4 regions of the Streptomyces sp. NPDC050416 genome follow, and region 2 is predicted to be linked to each of the others. Evidence: riboswitches for the same ligand, from Rfam matches in the RefSeq annotation. Region 2 holds a riboswitch; each other region holds the start of a gene.

The links. A riboswitch is a leader RNA that binds a small molecule or an ion and turns the genes downstream of it on or off. The one in region 2 is predicted to bind cyclic di-AMP.
Region 1: another riboswitch for cyclic di-AMP. It lies ahead of ACIBL4_RS34405 (M23 family metallopeptidase); the one in region 2 lies ahead of ACIBL4_RS07640 (NlpC/P60 family protein).
Region 3: another riboswitch for cyclic di-AMP. It lies ahead of ACIBL4_RS08665 (transglycosylase SLT domain-containing protein); the one in region 2 lies ahead of ACIBL4_RS07640 (NlpC/P60 family protein).
Region 4: another riboswitch for cyclic di-AMP. It lies ahead of ACIBL4_RS35925 (M23 family metallopeptidase); the one in region 2 lies ahead of ACIBL4_RS07640 (NlpC/P60 family protein).

What each region holds. Positions count from the first base shown of each region.
Region 1 is NZ_JBITII010000014.1:19,629-26,776, forward strand. Features, by position in the region: gene trmB (tRNA (guanosine(46)-N7)-methyltransferase TrmB) at 244-1,077, shown strand; gene ACIBL4_RS34395 (PrsW family intramembrane metalloprotease) at 1,153-2,556, shown strand; gene ACIBL4_RS34400 (aldo/keto reductase) at 2,590-3,534, opposite strand; gene ACIBL4_RS34405 (M23 family metallopeptidase) at 3,643-4,674, opposite strand; cyclic di-AMP (ydaO/yuaA leader) riboswitch at 4,686-4,842, opposite strand; tRNA gene ACIBL4_RS34410 (tRNA-Met) at 5,142-5,215, opposite strand; gene ACIBL4_RS34415 (dihydrofolate reductase family protein) at 5,373-6,533, opposite strand; gene ACIBL4_RS34420 (MarR family winged helix-turn-helix transcriptional regulator) at 6,639-7,148, shown strand, end outside.
Region 2 is NZ_JBITII010000002.1:573,673-580,820, forward strand. Features, by position in the region: gene ACIBL4_RS07630 (M23 family metallopeptidase) at 1-338, shown strand, start outside; gene pcrA (DNA helicase PcrA) at 388-2,868, opposite strand; cyclic di-AMP (ydaO/yuaA leader) riboswitch at 3,159-3,332, shown strand; gene ACIBL4_RS07640 (NlpC/P60 family protein) at 3,341-4,528, shown strand; gene ACIBL4_RS07645 (hypothetical protein) at 4,638-5,651, shown strand; gene ACIBL4_RS07650 (hypothetical protein) at 5,629-5,982, opposite strand; gene ACIBL4_RS07655 (NlpC/P60 family protein) at 6,404-7,148, shown strand, end outside.
Region 3 is NZ_JBITII010000002.1:767,319-774,466, reverse strand. Features, by position in the region: gene ACIBL4_RS08670 (HAD family hydrolase) at 1-813, shown strand, start outside; gene ACIBL4_RS08665 (transglycosylase SLT domain-containing protein) at 777-1,556, opposite strand; cyclic di-AMP (ydaO/yuaA leader) riboswitch at 1,560-1,733, opposite strand; gene ACIBL4_RS08660 (polyprenyl synthetase family protein) at 2,242-3,252, shown strand; gene ACIBL4_RS08655 (outer membrane lipoprotein carrier protein LolA) at 3,483-4,736, shown strand; gene ACIBL4_RS08650 (ABC transporter ATP-binding protein) at 4,778-5,758, shown strand; gene ACIBL4_RS08645 (ABC transporter permease) at 5,745-6,623, shown strand; gene ACIBL4_RS08640 (flavodoxin family protein) at 6,690-7,148, opposite strand, start outside.
Region 4 is NZ_JBITII010000015.1:119,218-126,365, reverse strand. Features, by position in the region: gene ACIBL4_RS35940 (GNAT family N-acetyltransferase) at 1-126, opposite strand, end outside; gene ACIBL4_RS35935 (HPr family phosphocarrier protein) at 304-585, shown strand; gene ACIBL4_RS35930 (GntR family transcriptional regulator) at 780-1,475, opposite strand; gene ACIBL4_RS35925 (M23 family metallopeptidase) at 1,663-2,448, opposite strand; cyclic di-AMP (ydaO/yuaA leader) riboswitch at 2,462-2,625, opposite strand; gene ACIBL4_RS35920 (M16 family metallopeptidase) at 2,818-4,206, opposite strand; gene ACIBL4_RS35915 (pitrilysin family protein) at 4,203-5,600, opposite strand; gene ACIBL4_RS35910 (DNA topoisomerase (ATP-hydrolyzing) subunit A) at 6,041-7,148, shown strand, end outside.

The sequences.
Region 1 (7,148 bases), on a different contig from region 2:
GCACCCGCCGACGGCGAGAAGGGGACGTGTCGGGGGGTGTCCGCCCGCAGCGGTTGGCGCGTCAACGAGGAGTTGGTCGGTACGCAAGCCCATCGCGCCGTTCCGAGGACGGACACCCCCGGCACGGCCCCGACCCACCGCACCCCGGTAGGCGCTACGCGCACCCCCACCGAAGCAGCCACAGGCCGCCGCAGGCACACCGCCCCCCGGCAACCACACCGCGGCCGTAAAATCGGTCTCACTGTGTCTGACTCCGTGAATACCCCCGAAGCCCCCCAGCCGCCCGCCCCCGGTGCCTCCATCCGGCACAGTCGCGGCAAGGGTGAGCCGCGTTTTCCCGATGGGCCGAAGGCCGATCCCGCCGGGTCGCACTTCGAGCGGCGGATCCGGAGTTTCCAGCCGCGGCGCAGCCGGGTCACAGCCGGCCAGGCGGACGCGCTTCAGCGGCTGTGGCCCAAGTGGGGCCTCGACATCGACGGCAGCCGAACCCTCGACCTGCCCGACCTGTTCGGCAACGACAACCCCGTCGTCCTGGAGATCGGCTTCGGCATGGGCGAGGCCACCGCCCAGATGGCCACCGCCGACCCCACCACCAACATCCTTGCCGTCGACGTCCACACCCCCGGCCAGGGCAACCTGCTCAATCTCGCCGACCGGAACGGCCTGTCCAACATCCGGGTCGGCAACGGCGACGCGATCATCCTCCTGCGTGAGATGCTCACCCCGGACTCCCTCGACGGCCTGCGCGTCTACTTCCCCGACCCCTGGCCCAAGAAGCGGCACCACAAGCGCCGGCTCATCCAGCCCGACTTCCTGACCCTCGCCGCCACCCGCCTCAGGCCCGGCGCGATCGTGCACTGCGCCACCGACTGGGAACCGTACGCCGAACAGATGCTCGACGTACTCACGGCACACCCCGCCTTCGAGAACACGCAGGCGGACGGAGGTTTCGCGCCCCGTCCCGACTTCCGCCCCCTGACCCGTTTCGAGGGCCAGGGACTGGACAAGGGACATGTCGTGAACGACCTCCTCTTCCGCCGCGTACAGCACGTGGACCAACCCCCCGCCGGCGCCTGACCGCACTCCCACCGGACCCGCACCCGTATCCCTCCCGCCTGCGGACAGCGCCCATCCGTCGTTAGGGTCAATGCCGTGGCCACCTGCCCCCCACACACCTCGTATCCCAGCGTTCCCCCCAGCGGCCCCACCACCGGTGGGCCCTTCACCGGCGCACCCGCCGCCGCACCCCTGCGGCACGCCCACTGGTGGCAGCGCACATGGGTGCGCTACGGCGCGCTGACCACGCTGCTCGCGATATCCGGCCTCGTCATCCTCGCCCTGGTCCGCGAAGAGACCGGCACGGAAGGGTTCCTGGTCGGGCTGGGGCTGGCCACGCTCCCGGTGCCCCTGCTCATAGCCTCGTTCCGCTGGCTGGACCGGGTCGAACCGGGCCCCTGGCGGAACCTGCTGTTCTGCTTCGCCTGGGGCGCCTGCGCGGCGGCGCTGATAGCGATCGTCGCCAACAGCTTCGCGACCCGGTGGATAGCGACGGCCACGGCGGATCCCTCCAGCGCGGACACACTCGGCGCGACCGTCATAGCGCCGGTGGTCGAGGAGATCGCCAAGGCGGCGGCCGTCTTACTGGTCTTCCTCTTCCGCCGCCGCGACTTCACCGGCATCCTCGACGGAGTCGTCACAGCCGGCGTCACCGCCACCGGCTTCGCGTTCACGGAGAACATCCTCTACCTGGGCACCGCCTTCGGCACCGACCAGCTCACCGGCGGCACCGGCATCGCCTCCGTCACGGCGGCGACCTTCTTCGTGCGCATCATCATGTCGCCGTTCGCGCACCCGCTCTTCACCGTCCTCACCGGCATCGGCTTCGGCGTCTCCGCGCTCGCGGCGGACCGCCAGCACATCCGCCGCGTCGCCTTCCCGCTCTCGGGGCTGCTGCTCGCGATGGGCATGCACGCGACGTGGAACGGCTCGTCCTCGTTCGGCGAGTACGGGTTCTTCGCCGTGTACGCGGCGTTCATGGTGCCCATCTTCGGGCTGCTGACGTGGCTGGTGATCTGGACCCGGCAGCGGGAGCTGAGGACCGTACGGGCGGAGCTGCCCGCCTACGCCGTGGCCGGGTGGCTGTCCCCGGTCGAGCCGTACGCCCTCGGCTCCATGCGGGCCCGGCGGATCGCCCGCCAGTACGCCCGCCGCCACGCGGGCCGGGCGGCGGCACGGGAGGTCGCGCGCTACGAGGCGTACGCGACGTCCCTGGCGTTCCTGCGGCACCGGGGCCGGCGCGGCCGCGCCGGTGCCGACTTCGTCGTACGGGAACGGGAACTGCTGGACGAACTGTGGCGCCGCCGCGAGACGGCCCGTCCCGCGCTGGACTACGCCGCGCGCATCACGGCCCCTCCGGTACCGGTGGCGGCCCCGCCGTGGCCGGTGCACGGGGCGTACGGGTACGGCCCTACGACGACCCCGACACAGGCGCCGACGCCGACGCCGTATCCCGCGTACGAGACGCCGTACCCCGCGTACAACCCCTACCGGTCCTAGCCGACCCCCCAATCGGCCACCGGTCGGAACCGCTCAGGCCGAAGCCTCCGTGAGCCGCCCGGCCTCCGCCTCCGTCAGCGTCAGCTCCCCGACCCCGATCAGCGCGGGCAGCTGCTCCACCGTCCGCGCGGAGGCGATCGGCGCCACCACGGTCGGCTGGGCCGCCAGCCAGGCGAGGGCGACCGTGGCGACGGGGACGTCATGGGCCGCGGCGATCTCGTCGAGGGCGTCGAGGACCCGGCGGCCCCGCTCGGTCTGAAGGTGCTGGGCGGCACCGCCCGCCCGCGCGCTGTCGACGCTCGTACCGGGCCGGTACTTGCCGGTCAGGAAGCCCGACGCGAGCGCGTAGTACGGGACGGCCGCCAGGCCGGTCCGCGCGGCGAGGTCCTGGAGCTCGCCCTCGTAGGTGTCGCGGGAGACCAGGTTGTAGTGGGGCTGGAGGGCCACGTACCGGGCGAGTCCCTCGCGGTCGGAGAACTCCAGGGAGGCCCGCAGCCGCTCCGCGGAGATGTTCGAGGCGGCGATGTACCGCACCTTCCCGGTCGTCACGAGTTCGTCGAGCGCGCCGATGATCTCCTCCACCGGCACGTCGGGCTTGTCGTAGTGCGTGTAGTACAGGTCGATGTAGTCGGTGCCGAGGCGCCGCAGGGAGGCATCGGCGGCGGCCTTGATGTTGGCGGGGGACAGGCCCTGGAACTGGGGGTGCTGGCTGACCTTCGTGGCGACGACGACGTCCGCGCGGTTGCCCCGCGACGTCAGCCACTTGCCGAGGACGGTCTCGGACTCGCCGCCCTGGTTGCCGTCCGCCCACGCCGAGTAGACGTCGGCGGAGTCGACGAAGTTGCCGCCGGCGGCGGTGTACGCGTCGAGGACGGCGAACGACTGTGCCTCGTCCGCGGTCCAGCCGAAGACGTTGCCGCCGAGGGCGAGCGGGAAGACCTCGAGGTCGGAGGAGCCGAGCTTGCGAAGAGAAGTCATGCTCCGTGTCAACGGCCGTGCGGGGGAGGCCCATTCCACAGCGGACGCAAAACTCCCGTAAACGGCCCCGCACGAAACCCCGCACGAGACCGGAAACGCCGCCGTCGCTCAGACGTTCAGGCCCTTGCCCCGCAGCCACGCGAGCGGGTCGATGCCGTTGCTGGAGCCACCGGTGTGGACCTCGAGGTGCAGATGCGCCCCGGTGACGTTGCCGGTCGCGCCCACGCGGCCGATGACGTCGCCCGTGCTGACCTTCTGGCCGACGCTGACGCCGATGGACGACTGGTGCGCGTACCAGATCTCCGTGCCGTCATCGAGGGTCAGGACGGTCTTGTAGCCGTACGAGCCGTTCCAGCCCGCCTCGGTGATGGTGCCGCTGTGCACCGCCTTGATCGGCGTGCCCGTGGGGGCGGCGAAGTCGAGGCCGGTGTGGTAGCCGGAGGACCAGTAGGCGCCGGCCTGACCGAAGGTGGAGGTGATGGTGTACGCGGAGGTCGGCAGCGTGTACTGCTTGGCGAGGGCGGCGAGCCGCTCGGCCTCGGCCTTCTTCCGGGCCTCCTCCTCCGCCTTCTTCTTGGCTTCGGCGGCCTTGGCCTTGGCTTCCTGCTCGGCCTTGGTGGCGGCCTCCGCGGCCTCCTTGCGGGCGGCTTCGGCGGCGTCCTGCGCGGCCTTGGTCTCGATCTGTTCCTGCTGGTGCTCGACCTGCGCCATGATCCGGGCGCGCAGTGCCTCACCGGCGCCGGAGGTGCCCTGCTCGGTGTCGGCGGACGCCGTGGCGAGGTCGCTGAGCGGAGTGGCGGAGCCTTCGGGGGTGTCGTCGTCCGAGATGAGGGAACCCACCGAGGGAAGGTCCGGGACGGAGATCGACACCGGCGGCTTGCCGGTCTGGGCGCTGGCCATGCCGCCCGCGCCCACGGCGGCTATGACGCCGACGCCGAGGACGGTGGAGCTGCGCGCGAGGCCTCCGCCGCGCTGCTTGGTGACGCGATGCCGGCCACGGATGGGGCGGATGGACTCCGCGGTGGGGTTCCATTCCTGGAACGGGCCCTCGTCGGTGTGGTGACCGCCGTAGCCGAAGGTTTCGGTGTCGCGCTGGTTCGGCGCGGACGGGGCCGCGGGGGCAGGCCGGTTGGACGCCACGTGGGCGTACTCCTTTCCTTCCTTCTCGCCTACCGGGTTAGCTGACGGGTTCGGAGCAGGAAGGTCTCCTACGCGCGTATACCGGCCGTGCTTCCACGGCGGCATCCGCTCGATTCACCCCAAGTGGTGGTTCCCCGGTTCCCTTTCAGGATTCGGCGCGTGCGCACGGAGCCGCCTTCTGTGACGGCTGGGACGACCGCGCTGCGTTATCGAACGTTAATAGACGCGCGGTGGGTATTCCAGCGATTCCGCTTGATCATTAACCTTTTTCGCGCGGACCAACCTGCCATGACCGGCCTAAAACGGGCGAGTTGACCGCTGCGCAAGTGACTCACGGGTTTTGACGGTGTGTCAGTTGTGATGCGGAGCGGTGTGATTCACTCACCGACAGTGATGTCGGCAGTAATGGAGAACCCAGGAAACACCGAGGGCCGGAACCCTTTCGGATTCCGGCCCTCGGCCTTCAGTAGCGGGGACAGGATTTGAACCTGCGACCTCTGGGTTATGAGCCCAGCGAGCTACCGAGCTGCTCCACCCCGCGTCGTTGTGACTCCAGTGTACGCCATCCGCGGGACCACTCGCGCACACCCGGTACTCAGCGGCCCGGGTCGCCCGTCCGCGCTGTCGTAGCGGCCCTGGAGGCAGCGCGACCCGCGAGGCGGCCAGGCTGCAGGATCCGTGGGCCGATCGGCCCGAGCTCAGGGCGTCAGGTGGTGGTTCGGGGCCTTGGCGCGCTCCTCGTGCTCCGGGAGGACGAGGACCTCCACTCCCCCGGCCGCCAGCAGGCCGCTGCCGTCGGCGTCCGCCACGAAGGTGTCCGGCTCGCGCCAGGCCGTGACCACGCGTCGCACGCCCGCGTCGAGGATCAGCCGGGCGCAGGGTGCGGGGCGGGAGGCCCGGCGGGCGCAGGGCTCCAGGCTGCTGTAGACCGTCGCGCCGGCGAGCCTGGGGTCGGCCGGGTCGAGCTTGGCCAGGGCCGCCTCCTCGGCGTGCACGAGCGGGTCGCCGCCCTCGCGGGAGTGGCCGCGGGCCAGTTCGGTGCCGTCGGCCGCGACGACCACCGCGCCGACGCTGAACGCCGTGTCCGACGGCGGGCACTGCGCGGCCAGTTCGCAGGCCAGGGCCAGCCAGTGGTGGTCGGCGGCGACGGGGAGGGGGCCGGTGCCGGGAGCGGTCGGCTCGTAGCGCATGAGGACCACGTCCTCTATCCGCCGGGTCTCCAGCAGCCGGAGCCGGCCGGACTGGTAGCCGCCGGGTCCGAAGAGGCGGGGGGCCCCGGGGTCACCGACGAAGAGCGGGGCGAGGACCAGCTGGAGTTCGTCGGCGAGGCCCTGGGTGAGGAGCTGGGTGTGGATCAGGCCGCCGCCCTCGACCATGAGGCGCCGTACGCCCCGGACGTCGTGCAGGTGGGTGAGGAGCCGCCGCCAGTCGAGGTCGGCGCCGAGGGGGACGACGTCGGTGGCGTCGGCGGCATCGGTGCCATCGGCAGTGGCGAGGCCGAGGGCACGGGCGCGTTCGGCGCCCTGGTCGGTGGTGTAGAGGACCTTCTGGCCGCCGGTGTGCCAGAACTGTGCCGCCGGGTCGAGGTCGCCGGAGCCGCTGACCGTGACCTTGAGGGGGTACTCCGGCAGGCCGGCCGCCGTGCGGGCGGCGCGCCGCTCGGGTGAGTTGACCAGCAGGCGCGGGTTGTCGGCGCGGACGGTGCCGGCGCCGATCAGGATCGCGTCGACGGACGCCCGGACCTCGTCGACCCGGTCGAAGTCGGCCGGGCTGGACAGGAGCAGGCGTTCGGGGCCGGTGTCGTCCAGGTAGCCGTCGAGGGAGACGGCGGCGGACAGCAGGACGTACGGGTGGGGCATCGACGCTCCCGGCTCGTGGAAACTCGTGACGGACGGCGGACTGACGGGACGGCGGACTGACGGGACGGGCTTGGTTCAAGTTTGAAACAAACCTACACTGGGTGCATGACGACTCGCTGGCTCACCCCCAAGGAGCAACGCGCCTGGCGCGCGTACATCGCCGCCTCGCTGCTCCTGGAGGACGCGATCGACCGGCAGCTCCAGCAGGACGCCGGCATGCCGCACCTGTACTACTCCATCCTCTCGGTCCTGTCGGAGTCCCCGGAGCGGCGGCTGCGCATGACCGATCTCGCCGAGCGGCTGAAGATCACGCGCAGCCGGCTGACGTACGCGGTGACGCGGCTGGAGAAGGACGGCATGGTGCGGCGCGAGGCCTGCCGGTACGACAAGCGGGGCAGCATCGCGGCCTTGACGGACGACGGGTTCGCCGTACTGGACCGGGCAGCGCCCGGGCATGTCGAGACCGTGCGGAGCTTCCTGTTCGACCGGCTCAGCGAGGAGCAGGTGGAGCAACTGGAGGAGATCTCCACGGCGATCGCACAGGGGCTCCAGGAGGACGGGACGCGGCCGGCGTCGGACGACGTGCCGTGGCGACGGAGGTCCTCCACGGCCTGT
Region 2 (7,148 bases):
TCAACTGGATGTCCCTGCACACCGGCATCGACTTCCCCGTCTCGTACGGCACGACCGTGATGTCCGCGACCGATGGCACCGTCCGCACGCAGTGGAACAGCGCGTACGGCAACATGATGATCGTGACCGCGAAGGACGGCACGGAGACGTGGTACTGCCACCTCTCCACCTACACGGTCCCCTCGGGTACGACCGTGAAGGCCGGCGATCCGATCGCGCGCTCCGGCAACTCCGGCAACTCGACCGGCCCTCACCTGCACTTCGAGGTGCGCCCGGCCGGCGGCTCGGCGATCGACCCGCTCCCGTGGCTGCGCAGCCACGGCATCGACCCGACGTAACGTCCCGGCAGCCCCCGCCGGTCGCCCGGCAGGGGCCGATCTCTCTGGTCTACAGCTTCTCCACCGGCGCGTACCGCAGCAGCAGCCGCTTCGGCTTGGTGTCCCCGAAGTCGATGGTCGCCTCGGCGTTCCCGCCCGTGCCCTTCACCGCCACGACGGTTCCGAGGCCGAACTGGTCGTGCGTGACCCGGTCTCCGACCGCCAGGGACACGACCGGCTTCTCGGAGGTCCGGCGCGTGGCGAAACCGGACGCGCCCGACGCGGACGAACGGGAGCGGGACGACGACAGCGAGGCCGCCACCCCGGAGACGGGGCCGGAGGACGCGGGCGCGGTGGCTCCCGTCCGCTTCCACTCCACGTACGCCGGCGGGATCTCCTCCAGGAAGCGGGAGGGCGGGTTGTACGAGGGCTGGCCCCAGGCGCTGCGCAGGGTGGACCGCGTCAGATACAGCCGCTCCCGCGCGCGTGTGATGCCGACGTACGCCAGGCGCCGCTCCTCCTCCAGCTCCTTGGCCTGGCCGAGGGCGCGCATGTGCGGGAAGACGCCGTCCTCCATGCCGGTCAGGAAGACGACCGGGAACTCCAGGCCCTTGGCGGTGTGCAGGGTCATCAGCGTGATGACGCCGTCGCCGTCCTCCTCGTCGGGGATCTGGTCGGAGTCGGCGACCAGGGCGACCTGTTCGAGGAAGTCGGACAGCGTGCCCCGCTCCTCTTCGCCGCGCTCCTGCTCGAACTCCATGGCGACGGCGGCGAGTTCCTGGAGGTTCTCGATCCGGGTCTCGTCCTGCGGGTCGGTGGAGGCCTGCAACTCGGCGAGGTACCCGGTGCGTTCCAGGACCGCCTCCAGCACCGTGGCCGGTCCGGCGCCGGACTCGACGATCGTACGGAGGTCCTCCATCAGCGTGTTGAACCGCTTGACGGCGTTGGTGGACCGCGCGGCCATGCCGTACGCCTCGTCGACGCGCTTGAGCGCCTGCGGGAAGCTGATCTTCTCCCGCTGGGCGAGGGCGTCGATCATCGCCTCGGCACGGTCGCCGATGCCCCGCTTGGGGACGTTGAGGATCCGGCGCAGCGGCACGGAGTCCTCCGGGTTGGCCAACACGCGCAGGTAGGCCAGGACGTCCCGGACCTCCTTGCGCTCGTAGAAGCGGACGCCGCCGACGACCTTGTAGGGCAGGCCGACGCGGATGAAGACCTCTTCGAAGACACGGGACTGGGCGTTGGTGCGGTAGAAGACGGCGACGTCGCCGGCCTTCGCCTCGCCGGCGTCCGTGAGGCGGTCTATCTCGTCGGCGACGAACTGCGCCTCGTCGTGCTCGGTGTCGGCGACGTAGCCGGTGATCGTGGCGCCCGCGCCCGCGTTGGTCCACAGGTTCTTGGGGCGGCGGGACTCGTTGCGCTCGATGACCGCGTTGGCCGCGCTGAGGATCGTCTGGGTGGAGCGGTAGTTCTGCTCCAGCAGGATCGTCGTCGCGTCCGGGTAGTCCTCCTCGAACTGGAGGATGTTGCGGATCGTCGCGCCGCGGAAGGCGTAGATCGACTGGTCGGCGTCACCCACGACGCACAGCTCGGCGGGCGGGACGTCGTCCGGGCCGGGGGGTACGTCGACGGGGTGCTCGGAGGTGCCGACGAGTTCCCGGACGAGGGCGTACTGGGCGTGGTTGGTGTCCTGGTACTCGTCCACCAGCACATGGCGGAAGCGGCGGCGGTAGTGCTCGGCGACGTCCGGGAAGGCGCGCAGCAGGTTGACCGTCGTCATGATCAGGTCGTCGAAGTCGAGGGCGTTCGCCTCGCGCAGCCGCGACTGGTACATCGCGTAGGCCTGGGCGAGGGTCTTCTCGAAGCCGTCCGTGGCCTGGGCGGCGAAGTCCTCCTCGTCGATCAGCTCGTTCTTCAGGTTGCTGATCTTGGCGCTGAAGGACTTCGGCGGGAAGCGCTTGGGGTCGAGGTCCAGGTCCCGGCAGACCAGGGCCATCAGGCGCTTGGAGTCGGCGGCGTCGTAGATCGAGAACGAGGACGTGAAGCCGAGCTTCTTGCTCTCGCGCCGCAGAATGCGCACGCACGCGCTGTGGAAGGTCATCACCCACATCGCGTTCGCCCGCGGGCCGACGAGCTGCTCGACGCGCTCCTTCATCTCGCCGGCGGCCTTGTTGGTGAAGGTGATCGCGAGGATCTGCCCCGGGTGCACGCCCCGCTCGGCGAGCAGGTGGGCGATGCGGTGCGTGAGCACGCGGGTCTTGCCGGAGCCGGCGCCGGCCACGATGAGCAGCGGGGAGCCGGAGTGGACGACGGCGGCGCGCTGGTTGTCGTTCAGCCCCTCCAGGAGGGCGGCGGTGTCCACCGGCGGGCGCGGGGCACCGTCGCGGTAGTAGGCGTCCCGGTCCGGGGGCACGTCGAACTTCCCGCCGAACAGATCGTCCGGAACCGGCTCCGGTACGTGATCGTCCTCGGGTGGCGGCGGGGGCTCGTCCGCGGGGCCCCGCTGGGCCTGGAGGTCCGCCAGGAAGCTGTCGTCAAAGAGGCTGCTCATCGCTCTCCGAGTCTAGGGCGCCCCACTGACAGCCCGCCGCCGCCCTGAGAACATCGCCGAAAGGAACCCCTCATCACCCTGTATCCACGCACGATCACAGTCCGCTACGACTGTCACAATTATGACGAACTCGTGACCAACGCCCCTCCGTCGATGACTCTCGGCGACGCTTTCGACTAAGGTCACGAAAATGTATCGGGCATATCGCCCATCAACCTTCACAAGGGCAACACGAGTTGGCTACCGTGCGGGCAGGCCGCACGACCCCCACCGGCGAACGTCGCCGGGCCGCGCGGCCTCCGCCGAGTCCGGTGTGCCGCAGCGGCAGCCGGAGCCGGGGACCCAACCGAGAACTCTGGGGTGAATCGGCCGGACTCCCTCCACGGAGACGGCAGTAGGGCAACCCTTCCGATGTACCCGCCCGAACCCGACAGCTAACCCGGTAGGCGGAGCATGGAAGGAGTCGCCTCCCTTGGCGTCGCACCGCAAGTCGCGTCCCGCTGGTACGCGCGTCGCAGGCATACGGACCCCCGCCCTGGCAACGGCGGCCCTCACGTCCGTCGCCCTGCTGTCCCAGTCGGCCAATGCCGCCCCCGAGGCCGACGACAAGCCGAGTCTCGAGGAAGTCGAGAAGAAGGTCGACGACCTGTACCGCCAGGCCGAGTCGGCGACCGACAAGTACAACTCGGCCAAGGAGAAGACCACCAAGCAGAGCAAGCGCGTCGACACCCTCCTCGACGACGTCGCCAAGCGCACCCAGAAGCTCAACGAGGCACGGGAGGAACTCGGTTCCTTCGCCGCCGCCCAGTACCGCACCGGCGCCTCCGCCCCGGACACGGCGACGTTCCTGCTCGCGGACACCCCGCAGGACTACTTCGACCAGACCCAGCTGATGGACCGGATGACCGGCCGTCAGAAGGTCGCGGTCGACGACTACGTCACCCAGCAGTCCGAGACGATGAAGAAGCGCCAGGAGGCCACCGAGAGCCTCGAGACGCTCACCGAGACCCAGGGCGACCTGAAGACGGCCAAGGCCACCGTCCAGCGGAAGCTCGCCGACGCGCGCGACCTGCTGTCGAAGCTGACCGCCGAGGAGAAGGCACGCCTCGCGGCGATCGAGCGGGAGAAGCAGCAGGAGGCCGCCCGCAAGGCCGCCGAGCTGGCCCGGCAGCAGGCCGCGCAGCAGCAGGCGCAGGAGCAGGCCGCCCAGCAGCAGGACAGCGGCTCCTCGTCCACGGGCTCGTCCTCGTCCACGGGCTCCGGCTCGTCCACCTCGACGGCCCCGGCCGATTCCTCGTACGCCACCAAGGCCGAGAAGGCGCTCGCCTTCGCCCGCGCCCAGATCGGCAAGCCGTACGTCTGGGGCGCCGTCGGCCCCGGCTCCTACGACTGCTCCGGTCTCACCCAGGCCGCCTGGAAGGCCGCGGGCGTCACCCTGCCGCGCACGACCTACGACCAGGTCAACGCCGGCACCACGGTCCCGCTGACCGACGCCCAGCCCGGTGACCTGGTCTTCTTCTACGACGACGTCACCCACGTCGGCATCTACATCGGCAACGGCATGATGATCCACGCCCCGAAGCCCGGCACTTATGTGCGCGAGGAGTCGATCTACTACGACGGCGAGTCGGCGATCCACAGCGTGGTGCGGCCGGCCTGAGGCCGTACTTCACGGAGGGCACGCGCGTATGGGGGCGCTCTCGCGTTTTTGAGGCGCCCGCGCGCGTGCCCCGCTCGCAACGCGCGCGGCGCCTCCTAGCATCGGGCCCATGCCCGGCCCCTCCCCCTCCACCGCCTGGTGGGCGCAGCGCGCGCCGTCCGCCGGCGCCGCCGTGCTGGCGACCGGCACCCTGTCGGTCGGTCTGGACCTGGCGGGGTACGGCGGCCTGTCCCGTATCGCCCTCGGTCTGGGCTGCGCGGCGTGGCTGCTGCTCGCCGCCGACTTCACGCTGCGGCTGCTGCTGGCGGGCACGGGATGGCGGGCGTACGCGGGAGTGCCGGGCCTGGTGGACACCGTGGCGACGGCCGCCCTCACCACCGTGGCGGCGACGGCCGTCCTGGGCACCGGCTTCTCGGCGGCCGGCGCGCAGTCCCTGGCCGCGGCCCTGCTGGTGCTGGCCGTGCTGCTCTGGCCGGTGCCACTGGTCCTCCCGGCGCAGGACGGGGAGCGGCGCAGGCCCGGGACGGTGTTCGCGCGCTGCATGGCCACGCAGGGGCTCGCGGTACTCGGTGCCACGCTCGCCGCGGCCGAGTCGGCGGCCTGGCTCGCGCACGCGGCGCTGGTGCTGTTCTGGCTGGGGCTCGTGCTGTACGTCCTCACCCTGGCCCGCTTCGATGTGCGGCAGGTGGCCGAGGGGCGCGGCGACCACTGGCTCGCGGGCGGGGCGCTCGCCCTCTCGGCGCTGGCCGGGGCGCGGCTGATCAGCTCCGACAGTGCGCGCCTGTACCTGTGGAACGTCGACGACCGCGGCGTCCTGCGCAATGTGACCGTCGTGCTGCTCGTGCTCACACTGGCCTGGTGCGCCGTCCTGCTCGCCGCCGAGTTCCTGCGCCCCCGCCCCCGCACCGACATCCGCCGCTGGGCGACCGTGTTCACCTGGGCCAAGACGGCTGCGGCGACCCTGGCCGTCGCCGCAGCCCTCGACGTCTCCTGGCTCGACGGCTTCGGGGAGCTGCTGCTGTGGGTCGCGGTGGCCGCCTGGCTCGGGGCCACCGCCTGGACGCTCGCCTCCGTCCGGGCCTATGCCGCACCCGGGCGGGTCAGGTCCAGAGCACGGCGATGAAGACGTTCGCCGCGGTCAGCGCCCCGACCAGGCCGAACAGGCCCTTGTCCACCTTCTCGTCGTCCCGCTTCACGTAGACCAGGCCGAGGATCACGATCAGCAGGGCCAGCTTGACGCCGATCTTGACGTTGTTCACGGACTGGTCGTCGGCCTGGTTGAGGCCGACCAGGATCACACCGGTGACCAGCATCGTCAGCGCGCCGTGCAGCATCGCGGGGGTGTAGCGGGCGGTGCCCTCGCCCATCGCCTTCATCTGGGTGAGGAAACCGCCCAGGAGGGACGCGATGCCGATGATGTGGAGGCCGACGAAGAGGTGGATGAGTACGTCCATGAGGCCGGAGCCTAATCAGGGGCTCCTGTGCCGCCCGACACCGGGCCACCAATGCACATATCCGCCCCATAGCACCTGATCACTGTCACTCCCCCATGAATCGACGCATCGGTCATCACGCTGAGTGAAGTAGACGACGTGGAGGCCGGATCACGGTCGCATACGCTCACTGCCGGTCCTCTCGGGACAGTTCCGCGCACCCGCCACCGGCCCGCCACGCCGGGCTTTAGCGTCCTCCACCAGGTGACCGGCTCCCCACCGCCGCCCGGGCCAGGGGCGGCAGTCGGGCACCACCGCCGAAGAGGTCCGGCGGCGGCCCGCTTCCCCTGTGCGGGCCGCCGCCGGACGCGCGCTGGTCGCTGTCCGCTCCCCCAGCGGCCATTCGCAGCCACCGGCGGTCGAGGAAAGGAGTGGCCTCCAGTTGGCAGCGCACCGCAAGCCCCGACAGCGCTCGATGAGTGGCAACAAGGCCCGTACGGCCGCCACCATCGCCCTCGCAGGCGCGGCGACAGCGACGGGCTTCGACGGAACCGGACACGCCGAACCGCAGCTCACCCCGAGCCAGGTCAAGGCCAAGGTGGACAAGCTGTACCAGGAGGCGGAGGTCGCCACCGAGAGGTACAACGGCGCCAAGGAGAAGGCCGACGCGGCCGGGCAGCGGCTGAAGGACCTGCAGGACCAGGCGGCGCGCAAGGAGGACCGGCTCAACTCGGCCCGTGAGGCGCTCGGCTCGGTCGCTGCCGCGCAGTACCGCGCCGGTGGCCTCGATCCCGCTGTGCAGCTCGCCCTGTCCGACGACCCCGACCGGTACCTGAAGAACGCCGAGTTCGTCGAGCGGGCCGGCAACCGGCAGCAGGCCGACGTCGCGCGTGTACGTCGGCAGCTCCGGGAGATCGAGCAGCTGCGCGGGGCGGCCCACATCGAGCTGACGTCACTGAAGTCGCGGCAGACGGAGCTGAAGCGCCACAAGAAGACCGTCAACGGCAAGCTGGACTCCGCGCGGCAACTGCTGTCCCGGCTCAGCGTGCAGGAACGTTCCAGGCTCAGCGAAGCGTCGGGCACGGGCCGCGCCTCACGCTCCTCGACGGGCCCGCGCGACACCCTGGCCGCCCCGGGATCCGCCGCGGCCCTGGCACCCAACTCCCGCGCGGCCGCCGCCGTGTCCT
Region 3 (7,148 bases), 190 kb from region 2:
GACCTGGACGGGACGCTGCTGCGCGGCGACGACACCCTGTCCGACCGGTCCCTCGCCGCGCTCACGCGGGTGGTGGACGCCGGTGCCCGGCACCTCGTGGTGACGGGCCGGCCGGCGCCGAGAGTGCGGCCGCTCCTGGACGACCTCGGCTGTACGGGGCTCGCGGTGTGCGGACAGGGCGCGCAGGTGTACGACGCCGGCGCGGACCGGCTGCTGTGGTCCATCACGCTGGACCGGGAGCTGGCGGAGACCGCCCTCGGGAAGATCGAGGCCGAGGTGGGACAGGTGTACGCCGCGGTCGACCAGGACGGGGTCGACGGCCTCACGCTCATCGAGCCGGGTTACCTGATGCCGCACCCGACCCTGCCGGCGGTGCGGGTCGACCGGCGCGACGACCTGTGGGGCGAGCCCATCAGCAAGGTGCTGCTGCGCCATCCCCACCTGTCGGACGACGAGTTGGCGGCGACGGCCCGCTCGGTGGTCGGTTCACTGGCGACGGTGACGATGTCGGGGCCCGGCACGGTCGAGCTCCAGCCGTGCGGCATCACCAAGGCCACCGGCCTGGCGCTGGCCGCCGAGCACCTGGGGCTGCGGCCGGCGGACACCCTCGCCTTCGGTGACATGCCCAACGACATCCCGATGTTCGACTGGGCCGCCCACGGCGTCGCCATGGCCAACGCCCATCCCGAGCTCAAGGCCGTGGCCGACGAGGTCACCCTGTCGAACGAGGACGACGGCATCGCCGTCGTCCTCGAACGGCTGCTGGGCGGGACGGATCAGTACGGGCCGTTGACGTTGTCGATCGAGCCGTAGCGCGCCGCCGCGTAGTTGCAGGCCGCCGTGATGTTGGCGACCGGGTCGTACGGGTCCCACGACGTGCCGTCCACGTGGTAGGCCTGGAAGGTCGGGTCGATGGTCTGGAGCAGACCCTTGGACGGCGTGCCCTTGGCGGCGTTCGAGTCCCAGTTGTTGATCGCCTGGGGGTTGCCGGACGACTCGCGCATGACGTTGCGGTAGATGCCGTCGTACGAACCCGGGATCCCCTTCTGCGCCATGATGTCCAGCGCCTCGCGGATCCAGCCGTCCAGGTTGTTCGCGTAGGTCTTCGCGGAGGCCTGGGTGGCCTGGGCGACGCCACCGGCGGGCTTCGCGGCCGGCTTGGCGGGGGCGGAGGACTTGGTCGCCGTCTTCTTCCCGGCGTCCGCCTTGGCCGTCTTCACCGTGAGCTTCAGACCCGGGTGGATCAGCTGCGGGTTGTCGCCGACCGCGGCGCGGTTGTCCTTGTAGAGCTGCTTCCAGCCGCCCGACACGTCGTACTTGTCCGCGATGCGGGCGAGCGAGTCGCCCTTGGCGACGGTGTACGTGAGGGACTTGGCGGTCTTGGCCGCCTGCGGCACGGACTGCGCGACGGTGGGTGCGCTCTGGGCCGGCTGGGCGGCGCTGGCCTGCGTCGCGCCGATCAGCGGCAGGACGAGCGCCGCTCCGCCGGTGCCGGCGGCCATGACGCGACGGGTGAACTGACTGGTTCTGGGACGACGGTGCTTGCCTCGGGGCATGGGGATGTTCCTCTCCGGCGCCTGCGAGGTGAGCTGTCGGGTTCGGGCCGGGAGGTGCCCGGCCGCCTACGGCGCTGTGTGCCGTACGCGGCTTCACCCCGAGCCGTTCCGCTGCGCGGACCGGCGACTTACCTGGGTCCCCCGCTCCTGCCCTGCGTGAGTGAGTGGGTTCGTGTGGGGTGTCCGGGCGGTGGCAGGATTCGGCGATCCGCCGGACAGGCCCGGAACGTATGCGAGAGCACATGTCGGGAACAAGCACCGGAGTCACATATCGAGCGATTGACCTTGGTCAGGGGCGTATGGGGCACTTGATCCTTTGCTGAAGCCAAGGCTCAACTTGCGTGCGGCGGAAGGAGGTACGGGTCGGTGCCGGAGTGGGATGTCACAGGGGATAACGTGACTCAACTCACTGATCACGAGTCCGTGGGGCGATTTGCACTTAGGGGAATTCGCTTATCCAACGCCGCAAATCGTGCATAGCTCGCTATTGACGGGTAAGTCGATAAATGTCTGCTCTTATGAGCTGATCGAAAACATTGCGGTCCTGATCGGATACCACCCGGCCTGTAACCCTGGGCGCTGGCGGTGATCGAAACGTGACCGGATACGCTGACTCGAGTGATGGCAGCGACCTATCGACAAACCGCGTAATCACCGGCAGACACCAGCAGACAGGAGACCCCTCGTGACCGACGTCGGGCCGTTCGGGCTGAGCGTGCGGGACCAGGCTCTGGAGGCCGATGTCCAGGCCGGGATGGCGGCTGTCGAGGAAGGCTTGCTCGAGGCCACCAAGAGTGAGGTGCCCTTCATCACGGAGGCCGCCCAGCACCTGGTCCGGGCCGGTGGCAAGCGGTTCCGTCCGCTGCTCGTGATGCTCGCCGCCCAGTTCGGCGACCGGTACGCGCCCGGGATCGTGCCCTCGGCCGTCGTCGTGGAGCTGACCCACCTCGCCACGCTGTACCACGACGACGTGATGGACGAGGCCACGGTGCGGCGCGGGGTGGCGAGCGCGAACGCCCGCTGGGGCAACTCCGTCGCGGTCCTCACCGGAGACTTCCTCTTCGCCCGCGCCTCGCACATCCTGGCCGACCTCGGCCCGGAGGCGGTGCGGGTGCAGGCCGAGGCGTTCGAGCGGCTGGTGACCGGGCAGATCCTGGAGACGGCCGGACCGCAGGACGGCCGCGACCCGGTCGAGCACTACCTGGACGTGCTGGGCGGCAAGACCGGCTCGCTGGTGGCGGTGTCGTGCCGGTTCGGGGCGATGATGTCCGGCGCCGACGACACGGTCGTGGACGTGCTGACCCAGTACGGCGAGCGGCTCGGTGTCGCCTTCCAGCTCGCGGACGACGTCCTGGACATCGCCTCCGACTCCCACGAGTCCGGCAAGACGCCCGGCACCGACCTGCGCGAGGGCATCCCCACGCTCCCCGTGCTGCGGCTGCGCGAGCGCGCGGCCCGGCTCGGACTCGCGGAGGACATCGCCCTGTGCGAGCTGCTGGACTCCGACCTCACCGACGACGACCGGCACGCCGAGGCCCTGCGCCTGCTGCGGGCCCACCCGGCGCTGGAACAGGCCCGGCGGGACACCGTCCGCTACGCCCAGGACGCCCGCTCGGCGCTGGCGCCGCTGCCCGACTGCACCGCGAAGACGGCGCTGGTGGAGCTGTCCGACGCGGTGGTGCACCGGGCCGGTTAGCGCGTTTTCCCCCACGACCCCTACGGGTCGGGGGAGATGCGGCCCTCTCGTGTCATACCGCAGCAGTACGTGGAGTTGAGCCCGGGGTCTGACGTATCTCGCCGGCCGATTTGGTCAGATGGTCACCACGGAAAGCACCACTCCTCACCAGTTCGGGTGAGAATGGCGGCTCAGGGACGAGTGCGTGCACGACACGGACAGCCGCCGCCGATCACGGAGGTAGGGCACACATGGCACCGTACGCATCCGACGACAGCACGACCGCCGGGGAGGCCGACGAGCAGCGCTCCGGGCGGCGCAAAGCCGCGCGGTACGTCGTCCCGGTCACGGTGGTGGGGGTGGCGGCCGCGACGATCGGGCTGGTCCCCGCACTCGCCGATTCCGGTGACCCCGACCTCCCGAAGATCACCGCACAGCAGCTCATCGAGAAGATCGCCCAGTCGGACATCCAGCAGCTGTCCGGCACGGTGAAGATCAGCACGGACCTCGGCCTGCCGGACCTCGGCGGGCTGGAGAGCAGCCTGATGTCCGGTGCCGCGAGCCGGGGCCAGGGCGGCTCCTCCGCCGACCCGACGGCCAAGCTCACGGAACTGGCCTCCGGCACGCACACCCTGCGTGTCGCGGCCGACGGCCCGGACAAGCAGAAGCTGTCGCTGCTGGAGAACGCCGCCGAGTACAGCATCGTCCACAACGGCAAGGACGTCTGGGGCTACGACAGCAAGTCGAACGAGGTCTACCACGGCACCGCCTCCGACAGCCCGGAGCGCGGGAAGGACCAGCAGCCGCCGGCCGCGCCGAAGGACTTCGCCGAGGAGGCGCTGAAGGCCACCGACGACACGACCGCCGTGACCGTGGACGGCACCGCCCAGGTCGCCGGCCGGGACGCCTACAAGCTGGTCATCAAGCCGAAGCAGTCCGGCTCGACCGTCGGCGCGGTCACCGTGGCCGTGGACGCGAAGACCGGCATGCCGCTGAAGTTCACGCTGACCCCGGCGAGCGGCGGCGCCGCCGTCGTCGACGCGGGCTTCACCCAGGTCAGCTTCGCCAAGCCGGCCGCCTCGGCCTTCGACTTCACCCCGCCCAAGGGCGCGAAGGTCACTGAGGAGAAGGACGCCGCCAAGGACTTCGGCAAGGGCTCCGACAAGCACTTCGGCAAGGGCTTCGACAAGGGCGGGGCGCGCGAGCACGCCCCCAAGGCCGGGGAGGGCCCCGGCAAGGGCCACGACGGCATGAAGACCATCGGCGAGGGCTGGAGCTCCATAGCCACCTTCGACACCGGCGGCGAGGGCATGCCCTCGGGCAAGGCCGGCGGCGAGTTCGGCGGCTTCATCGACTCGCTCGGCGACAAGGTCACCGGCAAGTTCGGCTCGGGCACGGTCTTCTCGACCCGCCTGATCAACGCCCTGATCACCGACGACGGCAAGGTCTACGTGGGCGCCGTCACCAAGGACGCGCTCGTGAAGGCGGCCGACGCCGGGAAGTAAGTCCCGAACTCCCGCGGGACTCGGAGAGAACGAGGAAGCCGATGGGCGAACCGTCCGCCACGGAGCCGGAGCAGCGGGGCGATCAGGCCGGGGACCCGGTCATCGCCACGCGCGCGCTCACCAAGCGCTACCGCGGCGGACAGCTCGCCGTCGACGGCCTCGACCTGACCGTCCCGGCGGGCAGCGTCTTCGGCTTCCTCGGTCCCAACGGCTCCGGCAAGACCACCACCATCCGCATGCTGATGGGCCTCATCGAGCCCACCTCCGGCACGGCGACGGTGCTCGGGCAGTCCATGCCCCGGGCCACCCGCGCCGTCCTGCCCCACGTCGGCGCCCTCATCGAGGGGCCGGCCCTGTACGGCTTCCTCTCCGGCCGCGACAACCTCGTCCGCTACGACTCCGCCGACCCGGCCGCAGATCCGCGCACCCGGAAGGCCCGGGTCGCCGCCGCGCTGGACCGGGTGGGCCTGACGGCCGCCGCGGGCAAGAAGGCCAAGGCGTACTCACTGGGCATGAAACAACGCCTGGGCCTGGCGGCGGCGTTGCTCCAGCCGCGCCGGCTGCTCGTGCTCGACGAGCCGACCAACGGCCTCGACCCGCAGGGCATGCGCGAGATCCGCACGCTCATACGGGAACTGGCCTCGGACGGCACGACCGTCTTCCTCTCCTCCCACCTGCTCGACGAGATCGAGCAGGTCTGCACCCACGCGGCCGTGATGACACAGGGCCGTCTGATCACCCAGGGCCCGGTCGCCGAGCTGTCCGCCGGGGCGCGCGGCCGGCTGGTGGTGACCACGCCGGATCCGGCGGAGGCGGCCCGGGTGCTGAAGGAGCAGGGCGTCGGCGACGTCGTCGTCACGGACGACCGGGTGACCGGCGAACCGCCGGAGCGCGACCTCGCCGAGGTGAACGCCGCGCTGGTCACGGCCGGGGTGCGGGTCCGCGGCTACACGGTCGAACGGGCCTCGCTGGAGGACGCGTTCGTGGCGCTGACCGGGGAGGGTTTCGATGTCGCAGGCTGAAGCGGCCAAGGCTGTACGGCCGGTGAGCCCGCTGTGGACCTTCGGGCTGCTGCGCAGCGAGCTCACCACCACCTTCCGGCGCTGGCGCACCCTCGCACTGCTGGCCGTGCTGGCGGGCGTGCCCGTCCTGGTCGGCATCGCCGTCAAGATGGAGACGAGCGACGGTTCCTCGCCGGGCGGTGGTGGCGGCGGGGGACCGGCGTTCATCTCGCAGATCACGAACAACGGCCTGTTCCTCGTCTTCACCGCGCTGGCCGCCACCCTGCCGTTCTTCCTGCCGATGGCGATCGGCGTCGTCGCGGGCGACGCGATCGCCGGCGAGTCGAACGCCGGCACGCTCCGCTACCTGCTGGTCGCCCCGGCCGGCCGCACCCGCCTGCTGCTCACCAAGTACGCGACCGTCGTCATCTTCTGCCTGGCCGCCACCCTCGTCGTGGCCGTCTCGGCGCTGACGGTCGGCGTGCTGCTGTTCCCGCTCGGCGACTTGACCACCATCTCCGGCACGCAGATCAGCTTCGCCGAGGGTCTGGGCAGAGCCCTGCTGATCGCCCTGGCCGTCGCCGCGTCACTGATCGGCGTGGCGGCGCTCGGACTGTTCGTCTCGACGCTCACGGGCAGCGGCATCGCGGCGATGGCGACCACCGTCGGCCTGCTGATCACGGTCCAGATCCTCGACCAGATCCCGCAACTGCACGCCCTCCAGCCCTACTTCTTCTCGCACTACTGGCTGTCCTTCGCCGACCTGATGCGCGAACCCGTCTACTGGGACGACCTGGCGAAGAACCTCGGCCTCCAGGCCCTGTACGCGGCGGTGTTCGGCTCGGCGGCCTGGGCGCGCTTCACGACGAAGGACATCACCGCGTAGCGCCAGTACTCCTGGCCCTCGGTTCTCGTAGCACTCAGTTCTCGTAGCCCTCAGTCCTCGTAGCCCTCAGTCCTCGTACACGAACCGGGCCAGGGGCGCCTCCCGCGCGAAGAACGTCTTGGCCCGGGCCATTGCCTCGGTGTCGTTCCGTACGTCACCGGGCTTGCTGCCGTTGCCGAGCAGCACCCCGCCGAACCGCATCCCCATGTACGCGGCCGAGTTGTTGAGCGTGCCGACCAGCGGGTCGGCCACCTCGGGCTGCGTGTGCGCGAGCGCGGTGACTCCCCACAGGGTGCGTCCGGCCAGGGTCGCCTTGAAGTCGAGGCCGGGCGTGCGCAGCCAGCCCGACCAGTAGTCCAGGTAGCGCTTGGTGTGCGCGGAGACCGAGTACCAGTACAGGGGCGAGGCGATCACGATGTCCGTGGCCGCGAGGGTGGCGTCGAGCAGCAGTGCCACGTTGCCCTCGGTCGGGCGCACGTGGTCGCTGTCGTGCCGCAGGTCCTCGAAGTCGGGCACCGGATGCTC
Region 4 (7,148 bases), on a different contig from region 2:
GAAGCTGACCAGGCGCTCGGCGTCATCAACGGTGATGGGCCGGATGCGCGCGGTGCCACCGTCGCGCAGCACCACGTCGGCTTCCCAGTGGGCGGGATACTCGTGCCGGTCCGGCGAGGTCTGCATGGGCCCCAGAGTACGTCTGGCGTATGACAGCGGCGCGAGGCAGTCTGTGGAGGGCGTCAGTCGGGTCGAGGCCGCGATCCGACGGCACCCCGGGGCGGTACATCAGGACCGCTCCGGCGCAGCTTCACGTGTGGGAAACTGGTCTAGACAACCCTGAAAACCGAAGGGCAGCAACACATGGCTGAGCGCCGCGTCAACGTCGGCTGGGCCGAGGGCCTCCACGCCCGCCCCGCCTCCATCTTCGTCCGAGCCGCCACGGCCGCAGGCGTCCCGGTGACGATCGCCAAGGCAGACGGCAACCCCGTCAACGCGGCCTCCATGCTGGCCGTCCTCGGCCTCGGTGCCCAGGGCGGTGAGGAGATCGTCCTCGCCTCCGACGCCGAGGGTGCGGACGCCGCCCTGGACCGGCTGGCGAAGCTGGTCTCCGAGGGTCTCGAGGAACTGCCCGAGACCGTCTGAGCATTCTTCCGCGCCTGATCCGGTACCCCTGGTCCGGTGCAACCAGAAGGGCTCGTCCGAATTCATCGGGCGAGCCCTTCGCCATTCCCGGTCACGGGTCGCCATTTCCCATCACGATCGGCCGCGCATTCCCGTTCCCGGGCAGCAGAAATAATCCCCCGCGAATTACCTGCTCTTTGTATACGGCTCTCGTGTTAATGCCGCAGGCTCGCCGTGTTTACGGGATGTTGCGAGTTCCTCACACGCTCGGCCCGCTCCCCGGCGGAGCCGAAACGCAGCCGGTGCGCGGCCGTCGCGCGCTCGGTGTGCAGCGCCGTGACCGCCCGCGCGCGCTCGCTGTCCCCGCGCGCCACCGCGTCCACGATCGCGCCGTGCTCGGTCCAGGACTCCACGGGCCCGGCCGGAGCCTCGACGGTGTACATCCAGGCGATCTTGTGGCGGAGCTGGGTCAGCATCGAGGTCAGCGCGGGGCTGCCGGAGGCCTGTGCGAGCGTCTCGTGGAACCAGCCGCCCAGGGAGCGCAGGTCGTCGCTGTTGCCCCGGCGGGCGCGCTCCTGGCCGAGCCTGACCAGGCCGCGCAGGACCTTCAGGTGGGCCTCGGTGCGGCGCTGGGCGGCACGGGCCGCGCCGAGCGGCTCCAGCAGCAGCCGCATCTCCAGCAGGTCGGCGGCCTCCTGCTCGGTGGGTTCGGCGACGCACGCGCCCGCGTGCCGCCGGGTCACCACGAAGCCCTCGGCCTCCAGGGTGCGCAGGGCCTCCCGGACGGGGACGCGCGAGACACCGTAGCGGCGGGCGAGGAGTTCCTCGGTCAGCCGGCCGCCGCGTTCGTAGACACCCGCGACGATGTCGTCCCGGATGGCCGTGCACACCGAGTGCGCCGGAATGCGCATGACCGACCTCCGTTTAATCCCCGTGAAACGTCGACGAGTGACACGTGTTCCGTGACTCTATTGCAATGAGCCGGAATTTCCGACGGCAGACCGGAATCCAGGGATATTTTTTGGACAGCCGGGCGTCACAAACGCCGAAAGCCCCGGCTCGGGGAGCCGGGGCCTCGGGAAGCGGAGTGGTGCGCCGTCAGACGCTCACGCCGTGCGAGCGGAGGTAGGCGACCGGGTCGATGTCGGAGCCGTACTCGGGGCTCGTACGGGCCTCGAAGTGCAGGTGCGGACCGGTGACGTTGCCGGTCGCGCCGGACAGGCCGATCTGCTGGCCGGGGGTGACCTTCTGGCCCACCGAGACGCTGATGGACGACAGGTGGCCGTACTGGGTGTACGTGCCGTCGTTCATCTTGATCACGATCTGGTTGCCGTAGGAGCCGCCCCAGCCGGCCTCGACGACCTCGCCCATGCCGACCGCGTGGACGGAGGTGCCGCTGGCGGCGTGGAAGTCGACACCGGTGTGGCTGCCGGAGGACCACAGGCCGCTGCTGGCCTGGTAACCGGTGGAGACGTACGAGCCGGAGATCGGGGGCACGAAGGTGTTGAGGCGCTTGCGCTCGGCCTCGCGGGCGGCGCGTTCCTTGGCCTCGCGGGCCTTCTCGGCGGCTTCCTTGGCCTCCTTGGCCGCCTCGGCGGCCCGCTCGCGGGCGGCCTCCTCGGCCTTCTGTTTGGCGGCGGCCATCTCGGCGGCCTGCTTCTGGGCGGCGGCCTGGGCGTCGATCTGCTGGGCCACGGTGTCGCCCATGGTGACGACGGGAGTGAGGCCGGTCTGCTCGACGGCGGGCTCGGCCGCGAAGGCCGGGGCGGCCACGCTGCCGATGACACCGGTGGTGGCGAGGGCCGCGACGCCCGCCGCGCGGGCCGTGCCGCGCTGCATCCGGCTGGGACGACGGTGCTTCCCGGTGGCGCGGGTGAACGCCATGGAGTGCCTGGTCCTTTCCTTCCTTCTCGCCTACCGGGTTAGCTGACGGGTTCGGAGCAGGAAGGTCTCCTACGGACCCCCTCGCGGCTCGCGCGGGCGTCCGATTCACCCCAGGGACTGCGGTGGGTCCCCGGCTCCCCTGGCTCGCGCCGTACGGGGACTCGGCGATGACTGTCCGGTGCCGCGGGTGCGGCGCACTGCCTGACGAACAGCCCGGACGAACCTAAGCGGGGCCACTTTCAATTCCCAAACGGATCCCGGTTTTTGTAGCGCATCCCACAGGGCAGACAGGCAACCTCCGCACCAATTCGGGCATAAAGGAGCCCTGGTGCCTTAGAAGACAACCAGGGCCCCTGCGCGCGCGTGCTCCTACTCGGCGGCGACGACCGAGACTTCGCCGATGCCCAGGGCCTCGACCGGGGCCTTGATCTGCGCCGCGTCACCGACGAGCACGGTCACCAGCCGGTCCACCGGGAAGGCGCTGACGGCCGCCGCGGTGGCCTCCACGGTGCCGGTCGCGGCGAGCTGCCGGTACAGCGTGGCCTGGAAGTCGTCGGGCAGGTGCTGCTCGACCTGGTCGGCCAGCGTGCTCGCGACGGCCGCCGCCGTCTCGTACTTCAGCGGCGCCACGCCGACCAGGTTCTGCACGGCGACGTCCCGCTCGGCGTCGGTCAGCCCCTCGGCGGCGAGCGTGCGCAGCACCGTCCAGAGGTCCTGGAGGGCGGGGCCGGTGTTGGGCGTGTCCACGGAGCCGCTGATGGCGAGCATCGCGGCACCGGTCCCGTCCGGGGCGGACCTGAGGACCTGGCCGAACGCCCGCACCCCGTAGGTGTAGCCCTTCTCCTCGCGCAGCACGCGGTCCAGGCGGGAGGTGAGGGTGCCGCCGAGGCAGTACGTGCCGAGCACCTGCGCGGGCCACACGCGGTCGTGCCGGTCCGGGCCGATCCGGCCGATCAGGAGCTGCGTCTGGACGGCGCCGGGGCGGTCCACGATGACGACCCGGCCCGTGTCGTCGGCGGTCACCGGCGGCACCGGGCGCGGCTCGGCCGCGGAGCCGGTCCAGGCGCCCAGCGTGTCGCCGAGCAGGGCGTCGAGGTCGATGCCGGTGAGGTCGCCGACGACCACGACCGTGGCCGTGGCGGGCCTGACGTGCCTCTCGTAGAAGGCGCGTACGGCCGCGGAGTCGATCGCGGCGACCGTCTCCTCGGTGCCCTGGCGGGGCCGGGACATGCGCGAGTCCGCCGGGAACAGCTCCTTGGAGAGCTCCTTGGCGGCACGGCGGGCGGGGTTGGCCAGCTCGTGCGGGATCTCGTCGAGGCGGTTGCGGACCAGCCGCTCGACCTCGCTGTCCGCGAACGCGGGGGCCCTCAGGGCGTCGGCGACCAGGCCGAGCCCCTTGGCGAGCCGGGAGGCCGGCACCTCCAGGCTGAGCCGGACGCCGGGGTGGTCGGCGTGCGCGTCGAGGGTGGCGCCGGCGCGCTCCAGTTCGGCGGCGAAGTCCTCGGCGGAGTGCTTGTCGGTGCCCTCGGAGAAGGCCCGGGCCATGATCGTGGCCACACCGTCGAGGCCGGCCGGCTCGGCGTCCAGGGGTGCGTCCAGCAGCACCTCCACGGCGACGACCTGCTGGCCGGGGCGGTGGCAGCGCAGGACCGTCAGGCCGTTGCCGAGCGTGCCGCGCTCGGGGGCCGGGAAGGCCCACGGCTTGGCCTCGCCCGCCTGCGGCTGGGGGTGGAAGTCCATCGTGGCGAGCTCGGTCACTTGGCCGCCTCCTCGTTCTCGTTCAGGGCCGCGGCTGCGGTGTCGTCGGTGGTGTCGGCGTCCTCGGCGGTCTCCGCGTCGCCCGTCTCGCCGGCGACGGGCTCGTAGACGAGCACCGCGCGGTTGTCGGGCCGCAGGCGGGCCTTGGCGACCTCCTGGACCTCCTCGGCCGTCACCTCCAGCACGCGCTGCACGGCGGTCAGGGCGAGCTGCGGGTCGCCGAACAGGACGGCGTACCGGCACAGTTCGTCGGCGCGGCCCGCGACCGTGCCCAGCCGGTCCAGCCACTCGCGCTCCAGCTGGGCCTGGGCACGCTCCATCTCCTCGGCCGTGGGGCCCTCCTCGGCGAACCGGGCGAGCTCCTCGTCGATGGCGGACTCGATGACCGGGACCTCCACGTCACCGGACGTCTTCACGTCCAGCCACCCCAGGGAGGGCGCCCCGGCGAGTCGCAGCAGGCCGAAGCCGGCCGCCACGGCCGTACGGTCGCGCCGCACGAGGCGGTTGTACAGGCGGGAGGACTCGCCGCCGCCGAGGACCGTCAGGGCCAGATCGGCCGCGTCGCACGCGCGCGTGCCGTCGTGCGGCAGCCGGTAGGCGGCCATCAGGGCGCGCGCCGGGACCTCCTCCTCGACGACCTCGCGCAGCTGCTCGCCGATGATCTCCGGCAGCGCGCCGTCCCGGGGCGCGGGCTTGCCGTCGTGCCCGGGGATGGAGCCGAAGTACTTCTCGATCCAGGCCAGGGTCTGCTCCGGGTCGATGTCGCCGACCACGGAGAGCACGGCGTTGTTCGGCGCGTAGTAGGTGCGGAAGAACGCGCGGGCGTCCTCCAGTGTGGCCGCGTCCAGGTCGGCCATGGAGCCGATCGGCGTGTGGTGGTAGGGGTGGCCCTCCGGGTAGGCGAGGGCGGTCAGCTTCTCGAAGGCGGTGCCGTAGGGGACGTTGTCGTAGCGCTGGCGGCGCTCGTTCTTGACGACGTCCCGCTGGTTCTCCATGGACTCGTCGTCGAGCGCGGCCAGCAGGGAGCCCATGCGGTCGGCCTCCAGCCAGAGGGCGAGCTCCAGCTGGTGGGCGGGCATGGTCTCGAAGTAGTTGGTCCGCTCGAAGCTGGTGGTGCCGTTCAGCGAGCCGCCCGCGCCCTGGACGAGCTCGAAGTGGCCGTTGCCCTTGACCTGGGCGGAACCCTGGAACATCAGGTGCTCGAAGAGGTGAGCCAGGCCGGTACGCCCCTTGACTTCGTGGCGCGAGCCGACGTCGTACCAGAGGCATACCGCCGCGACCGGGGTCAGGTGGTCCTCGGAGAGCACCACGCGCAGGCCGTTGGCCAGGCGGTGCTCGGTCGCTGTCAGGCCCCCGGAGCCTGCCTGGGCTGTGGCCGTGTGACCCATGGGCATGTACGTCCCTTCGATCGCGGCGCGGTCGCTCGAACCGCGGTTTTCCTGGCGAGTCCTGCCACTGTATGCAAGCGTGCGGGGCCCTGGTGAAGTTCCCGGGGGGCGTACGCGGAGAGCGTGAGAGGGAAGCGGCCGGGGCGGTGCGCGGTGGTGACGGCGGGCCGGTCCCGGGGCCGGGAAAAGACCGGCGGAAGACCCCGGAGCCGCCGGCCCGACCGGGCGGCCCGCGGCAGTCCTCCGGCAGCGTCCGATCCGCCGCCCGGGCCGGGCGGGCGGCACCCTCGGCCCGGGTATGAACCCCTGCCGGGGAGGCCGCAGACCGGGTCCTGGTTCCGTGCCGGGGAGGCCGTAGACCGGGTCCTGGTCCCGGTTGTCAGTGCGGCGGTCCACAATGGTCGGCGTCAGATCTCGTTCAACGCTTCAGCAAGGAGCCGGCAGCGATGGCCCGCCGCAGCACGAAGACCCCGCCGCCCGACGACTCGTACGAGGAGAGAATCCTCGACATCGACGTCGTCGACGAGATGCAGGGCTCCTTCCTCGAGTACGCGTACTCGGTCATCTACTCCCGCGCCCTGCCCGACGCGCGCGACGGTCTCAAGCCGGTCCACCGCCGCATCGTCTACCAGATGAACGAGATGGGCCTGCGCCCCGAGCGCGGGTACGTGAAGTGCGCCCGCGTCGTCGGCGAGGTGATGGGCAAGCTGCATCCGCACGGCGACGCGTCGATCTACGACGCCCTCGTGCGCATGGCCCAGCCCTTCTCGATGCGCGTCCCCCTGGTCGACGGCCACGGCAACTTCGGCTCGCTGGGCAACGACGACCCGCCGGCCGCCATGCGGTACACCGAGTGCCGGATGGCCGAGGCGACGAGCCTGATGACGGAGTCCATCGATGAGGACACCGTCGACTTCAACCCGAACTACGACGGCCAGGAGCGGGAACCGGTGGCGCTGCCCGCCGCCTTCCCGAACCTCCTGGTCAACGGTGCCTCGGGCATCGCGGTCGGTATGGCCACGAACATGCCGCCGCACAACCTGCGCGAGGTGATCGCCGCCGCCCGCCACCTGATCAGGTACCCGAACGCCGATCTCGACGCCCTGATGAAGCACGTGCCGGGCCCCGACCTGCCCACCGGCGGCCGGATCGTCGGACTGTCCGGCATCCGGGACGCGTACGAGACGGGCCGCGGCTCGTTCAAGATGCGCGCCACGGTGTCCGTGGAGCCCGTGACGGCCCGCCGCAAGGGCCTCGTGGTCACCGAGCTGCCCTTCACGGTCGGCCCGGAGAAGGTGATCGCCAAGATCAAGGACCTGGTGGGCTCGAAGAAGCTCCAGGGCATCGCCGACGTCAAGGACCTCACCGACCGTGAGCACGGGCTGCGCCTGGTCATCGAGATCAAGAACGGCTTCGTGCCGGAGGCGGTCCTGGAGCAGCTGTACAAGCTGACGCCGATGGAGGAGTCCTTCGGCATCAACAACGTCGCCCTGGTCGACGGCCAGCCGCTCACGCTGGGTCTGAAGGAGCTGCTGGAGGTCTATCTCGACCACC